Regions from separate parts of the Nonomuraea sp. B12E4 genome, predicted to be linked through region 1. Evidence: riboswitches for the same ligand, from Rfam matches in the RefSeq annotation. Region 1 holds a riboswitch; each other region holds the start of a gene.

The links. A riboswitch is a leader RNA that binds a small molecule or an ion and turns the genes downstream of it on or off. The one in region 1 is predicted to bind thiamine pyrophosphate.
Region 2: another riboswitch for thiamine pyrophosphate. It lies ahead of ABGB18_RS35165 (cytosine permease); the one in region 1 lies ahead of thiD (bifunctional hydroxymethylpyrimidine kinase/phosphomethylpyrimidine kinase).
Region 3: another riboswitch for thiamine pyrophosphate. It lies ahead of ABGB18_RS22170 (FAD-dependent oxidoreductase); the one in region 1 lies ahead of thiD (bifunctional hydroxymethylpyrimidine kinase/phosphomethylpyrimidine kinase).

What each region holds. Positions count from the first base shown of each region.
Region 1 covers NZ_JBDPME010000045.1:33,135-37,176, forward strand. Annotated here, with positions in the region: gene ABGB18_RS46245 (beta-eliminating lyase-related protein) at 1-193, opposite strand, end outside; gene ABGB18_RS46250 (Type 1 glutamine amidotransferase-like domain-containing protein) at 87-707, opposite strand; gene ABGB18_RS46255 (MFS transporter) at 710-1,918, opposite strand; TPP riboswitch at 2,222-2,317, shown strand; gene thiD (bifunctional hydroxymethylpyrimidine kinase/phosphomethylpyrimidine kinase) at 2,309-3,112, shown strand; gene ABGB18_RS46265 (NUDIX domain-containing protein) at 3,118-3,633, shown strand; gene ABGB18_RS46270 (hypothetical protein) at 3,677-3,877, opposite strand; gene ABGB18_RS46275 (hypothetical protein) at 3,874-4,042, opposite strand, start outside.
Region 2 covers NZ_JBDPME010000021.1:71,358-75,399, forward strand. Annotated here, with positions in the region: gene ABGB18_RS35160 (methylated-DNA--[protein]-cysteine S-methyltransferase) at 1-537, shown strand, start outside; gene ABGB18_RS35165 (cytosine permease) at 529-1,905, opposite strand; TPP riboswitch at 1,896-2,009, opposite strand; gene ABGB18_RS35170 (rhodanese-like domain-containing protein) at 2,083-2,406, opposite strand; gene ABGB18_RS35175 (DNA-formamidopyrimidine glycosylase family protein) at 2,445-3,323, opposite strand; gene ABGB18_RS35180 (transcriptional regulator) at 3,390-3,995, opposite strand; gene ABGB18_RS35185 (GPP34 family phosphoprotein) at 4,025-4,042, shown strand, end outside.
Region 3 covers NZ_JBDPME010000009.1:208,047-212,088, reverse strand. Annotated here, with positions in the region: gene ABGB18_RS22180 (thiazole synthase) at 42-797, opposite strand; gene thiS (sulfur carrier protein ThiS) at 790-990, opposite strand; gene ABGB18_RS22170 (FAD-dependent oxidoreductase) at 987-2,315, opposite strand; TPP riboswitch at 2,305-2,421, opposite strand; gene ABGB18_RS22165 (FAD-dependent oxidoreductase) at 2,474-3,643, shown strand; gene ABGB18_RS22160 (Rv2175c family DNA-binding protein) at 3,674-4,042, shown strand, end outside; gene thiE (thiamine phosphate synthase) at 4,026-4,042, shown strand, end outside.

The DNA.
Region 1 (4,042 bases):
TGTCGCTGATGAAGGCGCGGCTGGAAGGGATGATGGCGGTTACCGAACGAGCAGTAGCACCGCCGCCCAGGCGTGACGGCGGGCGGTCACGGAGAGGCGCGCACCTTCCAGGTGCCGCCGTGGACGACCACGGCCTGGTCGTCGTTGATCGACAGGTACGCCTGCTCGCCGTGCCGCGCGACCTGCCGGTCATGCCGCTCGGCCCGGCCCCGGTTGCGGTGGGCGAGCACCAGGAAGGGCACCAGGCCGAGGCCGCGCGTCGATTCGGGCGCGCCTGGATCCCCGGGGTCGATGGCGGCGTCGGCCTCGCGGTAGTAGCCGAGGTCCGGCGCGGCCAGCGCCGCGCCGGCCGAGACGTCGGCATAGCCGAGGCGGCCCTCGCGCACCGCCGGCGCGACGACGCGGTCGAAACCGGTCCGCTGTACGTGCTCCAGCAGGAACAGGGGATACCCACCGGCGACGAAGACCAGGTCGGCCCCGCGCAGCGCGCGTTCGACATCGGCCGCCCCCGCCCGTTCGAGGTCGAGGCGCTCGACCACCATGCCCTCCCCCCGCAGCAGGCTGTCCGCCGCCTCGACCCACGGGGCGGCGGGCAGCGGATTGGCCGCGGTCGGCACCAGGACCGCGTGCCTCGCCGTCAGGGGGAGCGACGCCAGCCAGGGCGGCAGGGCACCCAGTCCGGCGGAGCCGAGGAACACTTTCCGCACGTTCAGTTCTCCCTCTGGTCGCTCATCGCGGGCAGGCGCGCCGCCGTGGGCCGTTCGTGCCGGTACGTCGCCAGCCAGCCCAGCGCCGCCAGACCACAGAAGCCGGCCGAGGCCGCGCAGGCGCCGCCCCAGCCGTAGCGGTCGTAGGCGCTGATGCCGACGGCCGTGCCGAGGGCACCGCCGAAGAAGTAGGTGGTCATGTAGATGGTGGTCAGGCGGGACCGGGCGGCGTCGACCAGGTCGTAGATGACCGCCTGGTTGGTCACGTGCACGACCTGGCAGCACACGTCCATCAGCAGCGCGCCGAGGACCAGCCAGACCAGGCTGCTCCGCCCGGCGGCGAGCACGCCGAAGGAGCCCGCCAGCAGCACGATCGCGCCCCCGGTGACCGGCAGGCGCGTCCGCCGCCGGTCCAGCAGCCGCCCGCCGCCCAGCGCGCACAGCGCACCCAGGGCGCCCACCAGCGCGAACAAGCCGATCCCCGCCTTGCTCCAGCCGAACGGCGGGCCCGACAACAGGAAGGTCACGGTGGACCAGAAGCAGCTGAACATGGCGAACTGCGCGGCGCCGATCAGCGACCGCCAGCGCAGGACCGGCTCGCCGCGCGCCAGCCGCAGCACGGCCCGCATCTGGGCGGCGTACCCGAGGTCGACCTCGCGGCCCCCGGCCGGCAGCATCCGGTACATGGTCGCCGCCATGACGGCCATCACCCCGGCCGCCACGCCATAGACCCAGCGCCATCCGGAGACCTCGGCGACGAGCCCGGCGAAGGTCCTCGAAAGCAGCACCCCGAGCAGCAGGGCGCCCATCAGGGTCGCGACCGTACGGCCCCGGTGCTCCGGGCGCGCCAGCGTCGCGGCGTACGGGATCACCATCTGCGCCACCACGGACGAGGCGCCCACCAGTATGGCAGCGGCCCCCAGCACCTGCGGCCCGGATGCGGCCGCGCTGACCGCGAGGGCCACGGCGTCGATCGCGAGCAACGTGGTGATCAGCGGGCGGCGGGCGATGATGTCGCCGAGCGGCACCACGAACACCAGCCCGCAGGCGAAGCCCACCTGCGTCACCGTGATGAGCATCCCCGCCGCGGATGGGCCGATCCCCAGCTCGCGGGCGATCGTCGGGAGCAACGGCTGCGCGTAGTAGACATTGGCGATCGTGATGCCACAGGTCAGCTCCAGCAGCCGCACCAGGGCACGCTCCAACGCCACGGTTCTTCCTCCAACCGGTCGATCCAACGGGGCAGTGCCGTCACCCGGACCGCACCCGCCAAGTGGTTTCGAGGAGGCGGGGATCCGGGGGACGCAACCGCAGGGATCAGCCGGCGGGCCGCGTCGACTGGGCTTGGCACGAGTGTCCTCGGAGGTTCACCCCGAAAGGGAGGACACCTCAGTCATGCGGCGATGAGCACTGTAGCCGATGGTTGGCCGTGGTAGGTCCCCTGCCCCTCGCCGGGCGGTGACGGGTCCGAAACCTGGTGCAGCCGGGTTACCGTTACGGCGCCTGTTACGCTCGTATGCGACGCGGGGTGCCCGGCGAGCCGGGCTGAGATCACACCCGTAGAACCTGATCTAGTTCGCACTAGCGAAGGGACGTCACGGGTGACCTCCGTTCCCAAAATCCTCTCTATCGCCGGCACCGACCCCAGCGGTGGCGCGGGCATCCACGGCGATCTGAAGACCTTCTCCGCCCTCGGCGGCTACGGCATGGCGGTGACCACGGCTCTGGTCGCGCAGACGACCACAGGCGTGCGCGGCGTACACGAGGTGCCCGCGGAGTTCGTCAGCGCTCAGTTGGACACGCTGCTCGCCGATGTCCCCGCGGACGCCGTGAAGATCGGCATGCTGGGGCGGGCCCCCGTCATCCACGCGGTGGCCGCGGCACTGGACAGGTTCTCTCCTCCGTACGTGGTGCTCGACCCGGTGATGGTGGCCAAGAGCGGCGACCGGCTGCTGCCGGCCGACGCGGTGTCCGCGCTGCGTGAGGTGCTGCTCCCGCGCGCCGACCTGATCACCCCCAACCTGCCGGAGGCGGCGGACCTCCTCGGCGAGCCGCAGGCCCGCACCGTGGCGGAGATGCACGAGCAGGTACGGCGGCTGCACGCGCTCGGTGCGCGGCGGGTGCTGCTCAAGGGCGGCCATCTGGACGGCGAGGTCTGCGTCGACGTCTTCAGTGCCGGCGGCGAGCCGGTCGACCTCGCCGGGCCCAGGGTCGCGACCCGCCACACCCACGGAACCGGCTGCACCCTGTCCTCGGCGGTCGCGGCGCTGCGCGTGCGTCACCGGGACTGGCTCGCCGCCGTGCGAGCGGCCAGGGACTACCTGACCGGCGCGTTGCGTGCCGCCGACAGCCTGCGCGTCGGGGGCGGTCACGGCCCCGTCCACCATTTCCACGCGGTGTGGTGAGGCGGATGGCCGAGCCGCCCGACGACCTGCCGATCATCGAGAGGGACGTGGTCCGGCTCGTCGTCCTCGACACCCGCGATCGGTTGCTGCTCTTCCACACCCGCGATCCGACGATGCCGGAGAAGGGAACCTGGTGGGAGCTCCCAGGCGGCGGGATCGACGACGGCGAGGACTATGTCGACGCGGCGATCAGGGAGCTGAGGGAGGAGACCGGGATCCGTACCCGCCCCGCGCAGATCGGCGCTCCCACCTGGCGGCGTGACAGCTCCTTCCGCTACCGGGGCGCGCGGCGGCTGCAACACGAGGTGGTGGTCCGCGTCCGCCTCGACGTCCCCGGCCCGGACATCGACCGCTCGGAGATGCTGGACTTCGAGATCGAGGACTACTTCGGCTTCCGCTGGTGGCCGGTCGCCGAGGTCGGCTCCAGCACGGATCGGGTCTACCCGCGCCGGCTGCCGCAGCTCCTGCCGGAGTTCCTGGCGGAGGTGAGCATCGCCGAGCCATTCGAGCTGTACCCCTGAGACACGCCGGTCCTATGCGGCGGGTGTGTGGCCGGCACGAGAGTCAGTCCTGGACGGCCGGTGCGCGGGCCTCGGCCCGGCGGGCCGAGGCGCGCCGGGAGGCCAGCATCTCGATCACCCACAGCAGCAGACCGGCGGCGGGGAAGGCGGCGCCGAGCACGCAGACGCCCGCCCAGCCATGACTGGCATAGATGGCTGCCGACAGGCCGCTGCCCGATGCGCCGCCGAGGAAGTAGGCGGTCATGTAGGCGGCGGCAGGTAACTGGCGCCGCAGGCCAGGAGGAACCCGCCGGTCGCATACCTGGCCCAGCCTCGGTCGGCGAGCTTGCCGGCGAAGCGGGCCGCGGTCGCCCCGGTCACGCCGAGGAGGGCGAACAGCCCGATCGCCGCCTGGTCCCAGCCGTAGGGA
Region 2 (4,042 bases), on a different contig from region 1:
CGGGTGACCTCCAGCACCTACCGAGGTGAGACTCCGCCCGACATCGCGTTCGGCACCTACGACGGTGCCGTGGGCAGGCTGGTGCTGGCCGTGACGGGCAAGGGCGTCGCGGCGTGCAGCTTCGAGCCGGAAAACAGCGTGTACGAGCTGGTCACCAGGCATGTGGGCACGTTCATCGGGCCCGAGCCGGGCCGGCTCGACCCGGTGCGCAGGGAGCTGGACGCCTACTTCTCCGGCCGGCTGCGCGCGTTCACCACCCCCGTGGACTGGGCGCTGGCCACCACCTTCGCGCGCACGGTGCTGCAGAAGACCATGGCCGTCCCCTACGGCACGACCACCACGTTCGAGGAGATCGGCCAGAGCATCGGCCGGCCGCGCGCGTTGCGGGCGATCGGCAACGCGCTGGCCTCCAACCCCGTCTGCGTGATCGTGCCCTGCCACCGGGTGGTGCGCGGGGACGGCACGCTCGGCGACTACGCGGGCGGTCCGGCCGCCAAGCAACACCTCCTCAACGTCGAGCAGCGCGCCTCAGCCTGACCGCCCTGCCCGCGCGGCCTCGGAGCCGGGCTCGGAGCCGGCCGCGCGGCGCCGCCGCGGCCAGCCGACGGCCAGCGTCACCAGCCCGGCCACCAGGGCCGCGCCCAGGGCGCCGTTCATCCACGGCTGCCGGGTGAACCCGATCGCCTCCCGTACCGAGGCCCACAGGGCGTCCCAGCCCTCCACAGTGAGGCTGGAGGTGGTCAGCCAGTACGCGAGGAAGCCGAGCCCCCACGGCACCAGCATCGACCAGCGCGACGGCGCGTCCTCGCCGGTGTTCCAGCGGGAGGCGCCGCCCAGCACGAAGTAGTCCACGGCGAGCACCGCGAACATCGGCACGAACACCGCCCCGATCACCGACAGGAACGCGCCGTACGAGGTGACGTCCACGACCAGCGCGATGGCGACGGTGAGCACGCCGATCGCGGCGGAGAACGCCCGCCGGTCCACCCTGGGCATCAGGTTCTGCAACGAGACCGTCGTGGAGTAGACGTTGGCGAAGGACTGGTCGGTCTCCCGCAGCACCAGGATGCCGAAGAACAGCGCGCCCACCGGCACCGCCACGAAGGGCCCGAACACCGACGTGCTGTCGGCTCCCACCGCCGCCGCCCCGGCGATGGCCACCGCGTACACGCCCAGCCCCAGGCAGGCCACCTGCGCCAGCGTGTAACCGCCGACCACCCCGGTGAACGCGGCCCTGCTCGACCTGGAGTGCCGGGCGAAGTCGGCCGCCATCGGCACCCACGACACCGACAGCGCGATCACGTAGTCCACGGCCGGGGCGAACGCGGTCCAGGATCCGCCCGCGTGCACGGGGGCGTCCGAAAGGAAGAACCAGGCGAACCAGAGCATCGACACGATCACCCCGACGGTGACGTAGCGGCGCAGCAGCCGGATCGAGCCGAGCGGCCAGATCGTGAGCGCGGTGGTGAGCACCCCCGCCACGATCACCCACACCTGGTAGGGCACCCCGCCGAAGATCGCGGAGGCGGCCTTGGCGATCACCCACAGCTCGAACGCCCCCCAGCCGAGCATCTGCACGACGTTCAGCACCGTGGGGACGTAGGAGATCCGGGCCCCGAACAGCCCGCGCAGCAGCACCATCGCCGGCTGCCCTGTCTGGGTGCCGGGGATGGCGGACAGACCCACCATGGCCGTGCCGATCAGGCTGCCGACCACGGCCGCCAGCAGCGCGGCGCCCAGGCTGAGCGGCGCGTTGCCGAGCGGGTCGAGCAGGAACATGGCCCCGGAGAAGCCGAGGAGGCTGACACCCAGGTTGGCCCAGAGCGCGCCCTGGTCGAGCACGCCCAGTGTCTTCGGCGGCCGTCCTTCGAGAGTCAGGGGAACTTCGTTGACGGCATGCGACATCGCACACTCCCTACGCCGGCATTATCCGGACAGGTTCAGGCGGTCGGCAGCGGATCAGTTGCTGCCCTCTCAGCCCGGCACCCCGAGCTCCCGCGACGATCTGTAATTGGCGCCCTCATCATGCCCTAATGACGGCGAAACCGCCATAGTGGGCGTTGTCTCACCGTACAAGCCGCCTCACGCGACGAAAGGCGGCTGCCCGGTCTCGCTGACCATCGGGCGCCGCGCCGACTCCCATGACTGCATGCCGCCGCCGACGTTGACCGCGTCTCGTCCGAGCTGGGTGAGCCAGGCCGCGACCTGCATCGATCGGCCGCCCACCCGGCACACGACGTAGACCGTCCGGTCGCTGGGCACCTCGTCCACCCGGCCCTGGATCTGCGTCATGGGGATGTGCACGGCCTCGGGGGCGTGCCCCGCCACCCACTCCTCCTGCTCCCGCACGTCGAGCAGGTAGGCGTCGGACGGAAGGGCACTGGGGTCGATCTCAGGAACGCTCATGACTCCATCATCTCGCGTCCGGCACGGGCCCCGACCACCTACTTGAGCAGCCGGGACAGGCGGCGGTCGGCCAGCGGTTTCCCGCCCGTCTGGCAGGTGGGGCAGTATTGCAGCGACGAGTCGGCGAACGACACCTCGCGGATCGTGTCGCCGCACACGTCGCACGGCTGCCCGGCCCTGTTGTGCACGCGGAGGCCGGACTTCTTCTCCGCCTTGAGATCCTTGGCCGCCAGCCCGTGCGCCCGCTCGACCGCCTCTCCCAGCGTGGTGACGATGGCCTCGTGCAGGTCGGCGATCTGCGCGTCGGTCAGCGTCGCCGCGATCTTGAACGGGGACATCCTGGCCGCGTGCAGCACCTCGTCCGAATAGGCGTTCCCGATGCCCGCGATCACCTTCTGGTCGCGCAGCAACCCCTTGATCTGCGTACGGTTGCCGCCCAGGATGCGCTTGAGCGCGGCCACGGTGAACGACTCGTCCAGGGGGTCGGGGCCGAGGGCGGCGACGCCCGGCACATCGTCTGGATTTTTCGTGACATAGACGGCCAGCCGCTTCTGCGTCCCCGCCTCCGTCAGCTCGAACCCCGGCGCCAGCCCTTCCTCATCGGGCGCCAGCCGGACCCGGACCGCGAGCGGGCCCTTGCCCGGGCGGACGGGCTTGGCCCCCGAGAGGTCCTCCCGCCAGCGCAGCCATCCCGCCCGGGCGAGGTGGATGATCAGGTGCAGCCCGTCGCAGTCGAGGTCGAGGAACTTGCCGTGCCGCGACACGCCGGTCACCGTGAGCCCGCCGAGCGCGGTGGCCGGCGGGTCGAACGTCTTGAGCGCCTGGAACGCGACCACGTCGACGCCCAGGATCGTACGGCCCACCGCCCGCTCGCGCAGGAAGTGGACCAGCGACTCCACTTCGGGAAGTTCCGGCATGCCACCAGAGTACGGTCCCCATGAGCCCCGGCCGTCCACAGCCTGTGGACAACCGGGCGCGAGGGGCTAGGGCACGCTCCAGAAGGCCAGCTCGTGCGCCATCCCCTCGGTGAACAGCGCCTCCGCCCGCGCCGGATCGGGGCCGGCCTCGTCGATCATCTGGGCGATCCGCACGGTGAGCGCCTCGAACCCCGGGTCCGCGTACGTGTCCACCCAAGCCCGATATCTCGGTTCAGCAGGCGGATTCTTAGCCAATATCCGCCCAAGGTTCGAATATCCCCACATACACGGATAAAGCGCAGCCAACCCCTCCCCGTAGGACGCCGCCGACTCCAGCAGGAACCTCGTGTACGCCTCACACGCCGGCCCCTTCACCGCCCCCTCCAGATCGGCCCCGAACTCCGCCGACATCGTCCGGTGCAGGCTCAGCTCGTCGTGGAAGGTCGTGTGCGCCAGGTCCACCAGGTCGCCCAGGTGCGCGGCGGGCGCCTGCCAGGCCAGCCGGGCGAACACCCGCACGTAGTCCAGCAGGAAGAGGTAGTCCTGCTCCAGCCACGACCTGAACACCGGCTCGGCCAGGTCACCCCGCCCGATCCCGGCCACGGTGGGATGGTCGAGCTGCTCCTGGAGCAGCGGCCGGCCGATCGCGTGCAAACGTTCCGAGACAGTCATGCCTGGGAGGTTAGTGTCGAAGGACCTGCGTGCGGATCGCCGGGAAG
Region 3 (4,042 bases), on a different contig from region 1:
CAGCCCCGGCAGGGCGTCCTGTCGGGGCTGTGACCATTCCGTCAGGGGGTCATCGGTGAGGACGCCTCGGCGTAGCGCCTGCGCGGGATGCGGCCCGCCTGCCGCGCCAGCCGCCCCGCCACCACGGCCGCCTTCATGGCCGCCGCCATGAGATCGGGCCGTTGCGCCCTGGTGACCGCCGTGGCCAGCAGGACGGCGTCGCAGCCCAGCTCCATCGCCAGGGCGGCGTCGCTGGCCGTCCCGATGCCCGCGTCGAGGATCACCGGCACCGAGGCGGCCTCCACGATCAGCTCGATGTTGTGCGGGTTGCGGATGCCCAGCCCGGAGCCGATCGGCGCGCCCAGCGGCATCACGGCCGCGCAGCCCGCCTGCTCCAGCCGCCGCGCCAGCGCCGGGTCGTCACCGATGTACGGCAGCACCACGAACCCGTCGGCCACGAGCCGCTCGGCCGCGTCGAACGTCTCGATCGGATCGGGGAGCAGCGTCCGCTCGTCGGCGATGACCTCAAGCTTGACCCAGTTCGTGCCCAGCGCCTCCCGGGCCAGCCGGGCGGTCAGCACCGCCTCACCCGCGGTGAAGCAGCCCGCGGTGTTGGGCAGCACCTTGATGTCGCGCTCGCGCAGCACGTCCAGCACGGAGCCGCGGGCGCCGGGGTCGAGCCGCCGCATGGCCACCGTGGTCAGCTCGGTCCCGGACGCGGCCAGCGCCTGGTCCAGCACCTCCAGCGAGGGCGCGCCGCCGGTCCCCATGATGAGCCGGGAGGAGAACTTCTCCCCGGCGATGATCAGATCATCCACCTTGCACCGCCGTCAGAACCTCCACGCGGTCGCTGTCGCCGAGCACCGTCGTCTCCCACGAGCTCCGCGTGACCACCTCGTCGTTCACGGCCACCGCCACTCCGGTGGTGGCCACGGTCAATGTACGTACGGCCTGCGCCACCGTAATCCCGTCGGCCACCTCATGGGCGGCCCCGTTGATCGTCACAATCATGAAATTTCCCGAAATCTCTCTGGCGAGCACAACTCCGCCAACTCACCGTCGTCACCCACCGCCGCATCGGCCGCACCGCCTCCACCGGCCCCACCGGCTCCAGGGAAAGCGGCAGGCCCGCCCGCCGTGTCCGCCGCCACGGCGTCGGACACGAGGGCCGCCGTGAGGGGGGCCAGCAGCACGCCGCCGCGGTGGTGTCCCGTGGCCAGGACGAGCCCCGGCGTACGGGCCGGGCCGATGAGCGGCAGGTTGTCCGGCGTCCCCGGGCGCAGGCCGGCCACCACGTCGGCGACCTCCAGCTCCGTCACGCCCGGCACCAGCTCCCTGGCGTCGCGCAGCAGCTCGTAGAGCCCGCCGGCCGTCACCCTGGTGTCGAACCCCAGCTCCTCCTGTGTGGCCCCGACCACCAGCTCGCCGTCACCTCGGGGGACGAGGTAGACCGGCGAGCCGTGCACGGTCCCGCGCACGCACCGGCTGAGCAGCGGCTGCGGCGAGCGCAACCGCATGATCTGTCCCTTGATCGGCCGGACCGGCACGTCGGCCAGCTCGGTGCTCCAGACCCCGGCCGCCAGGATCACCCGGTCGCCCCGGATCTCCGGCCGCCAACCGGGTCCGGGCTGTTCGGGGTCCGCCAGGCGTACTCCGGCGACCCGCTCGCCGTCGCGCAGGAGCCCGCTCGCGCGCGCCCGTACGAGCGGCACGCCCAGGCGGTCGAGGGCGGTCAGCAGCGCGGCCGTCACCCGGCGCGGGTCCACCCAGGCGTCGCCGGGGGCCAGCAGCCCGCCGCGCACGGAGGGGGCCAGCATGGGCTCCAGGCGGCGGCACTCGCGGCCCGTCAGCCGCTCCACCCGCAGCCCCAGCTTGTCCATGAACGCCGCCAGCTCGTCCAGCGCCGCGAGGTCGTCGGCCCCGAACGCCACGTCGAGCGTCCCGTCCGCCCGCAGATCCAGCCCGGCCCGCGCCCGCGCGCTGATGCCGAACCCGCCGCCCGCGCCGTCCCCCGCGAGCCCGCCGGAGACGCCGGGATCGACATCACCCGCCGCACGCCCGCCGGGACTGGGAAGACCCGGGTCGGCGGCCGAGAAGCCCGCGTCGGCGGCCAGTTCGGCGGCGAAGGAGGGCCAGCGGCGCAGAGAGGCGACGCCCAGCCGCAGCAGCGGCCCCTCCGTGTAGGTGACCTCGCTCACCGGGGCCAGCATCCCGGCCGCCGCGTGCGAGGCTCCGCCGGCCGGGGCCGGATCCACCACGGTGACCGGCCGCCCCTCGCGGGTCAGCCGCCAGGCGATCGACAGCCCGACGACTCCGCCACCCACGATCACATCCATTCGCGCTCCCTTCGCCGGCATGATCCGGATCAGGTGTCTTGCGGTCGAAGGCCCGATGACGCCTTCCTCTCAGCCCGGTGACGGCCGGACTCCCGCGCGGCTTACGTCCCCAGCCTACGGCCTCGGTGCGACATCCAGGCACCGCCCCCGTTATGGTCATGAACGTGAACCATGTCGTGGTGGTAGGAGCGGGCCTGGCCGGCCTGCGGACGGTGGAGGCGCTGCGCGGGCGCGGATTCAGCGGCAGGATCACGCTGATAGGCCAGGAGCGGCACCGTCCCTACGATCGCCCGCCCCTGTCCAAGGCCGTGCTGCTCGGCGACGCCGACACCAGCTACGTGGACACCGATCTGGCCGCGATCGAGGTGGACTTCTGGTCCGGCGTCACGGCCAAGGCCCTGCGCCCCGGCGTCGTGGAGACGACGGAGGGCGAGCTGGGCTACGACGGCCTGGTCATCGCCACCGGAGCCGAGCCGATCAGGCTGCCCGGCGACGGCCCCCAGCACGTGCTGCGCACCCTCGACGACGCCCACGAGCTGCGGGCCATGCTGGTGCCCGGCGCCCGCGTCGCGATCATCGGCGCCGGCTGGATCGGTGCGGAGGTGGCCACCGCGGCCCGCCGCGCCGGGTGCGTGGTGACGGTGATCGAGGCCGGCCCCGCCCCGCTCGCCACCGCCGTCGGCGCCGAGATCGGCGCCCGCACCCAGCGCTGGTACGACGGCATCGACCTGCGGCTCGACACCATGGTCGAATCCGTGGACGAGGGCGGCGTGCGGCTGCTGGACGGCGAGTTCGTCGAGGCGCACGTGGTCGTCACCGGCATCGGCGTGCGCCCGGCGCTCGAATGGCTGGCCGCCGCCGACATCGACCTGCACAACGGGGTCGTCGTGGACGAGCACCTGCGCGCCTCGCTGCCGAACACCGTCGCCGTCGGCGACTGCGCCGCCTGGTGGTCGCGCCGCTGGCAGACCAGGCTCAGGGTCGAGCACTGGGACACCGCGCTCAACGCCCCCGAGGTCGCCGCCGCCACGCTGCTGGGCGAGGACATGGTCTACGATCCGGTGCCGTACTTCTGGTCGGAGCAGTTCAAGCACATGGTGCAGTACGCCGGGCACCACCCGGCCGGGGAGCGCCTCATCTACCGCGGCGACCCCGAGGGCCCGTGGTCGGCGGTCTGGCTCACGGCCGAGGAAACCCTCGCCGCGGTGCTGGCCGTGGACCGGCCGCGTGATCTCGTACAGGGGCGCAGGATCATCGAAGCCGGTCACCCTCTCGACGCGGAACGCCTGGTAGATCCAGAAGTCTCCCTACGGGATTGTGTTGTTTGAGCAAGCACGGCATGTGGTAGTTGTGGTTTCGTGACGCTTTCTGTTGCACAGATCGACCGGGAGACCGAGCAACTCGTCGACGAGTGGCTCACTCTCCCCGAAGTGGCCTCGCGCCTGGACCTATCGCTGGGGCGTGCCAAGCAACTCCTCAAGGACCACAAGCTCCTCGGAGTGCGCCGCGGGAGCGGCGGGCCTCAGGTGCCCGCGGTGTTCCTGGACGGCAAGGATGTGATGAAGGGCCTGCCCGGCACGCTGACCGTGCTGCAGGACGCCGGCTATGACGAAGTCGAGTCGCTGCGCTGGCTCTTCACCCCTGACGAGTCGCTGCCCGGGTCGCCCATCCAAGCGATCAAGGCCGGTCGCCACACGGAGGTCAAGCGACGTGCCCAAGCCCTCGGT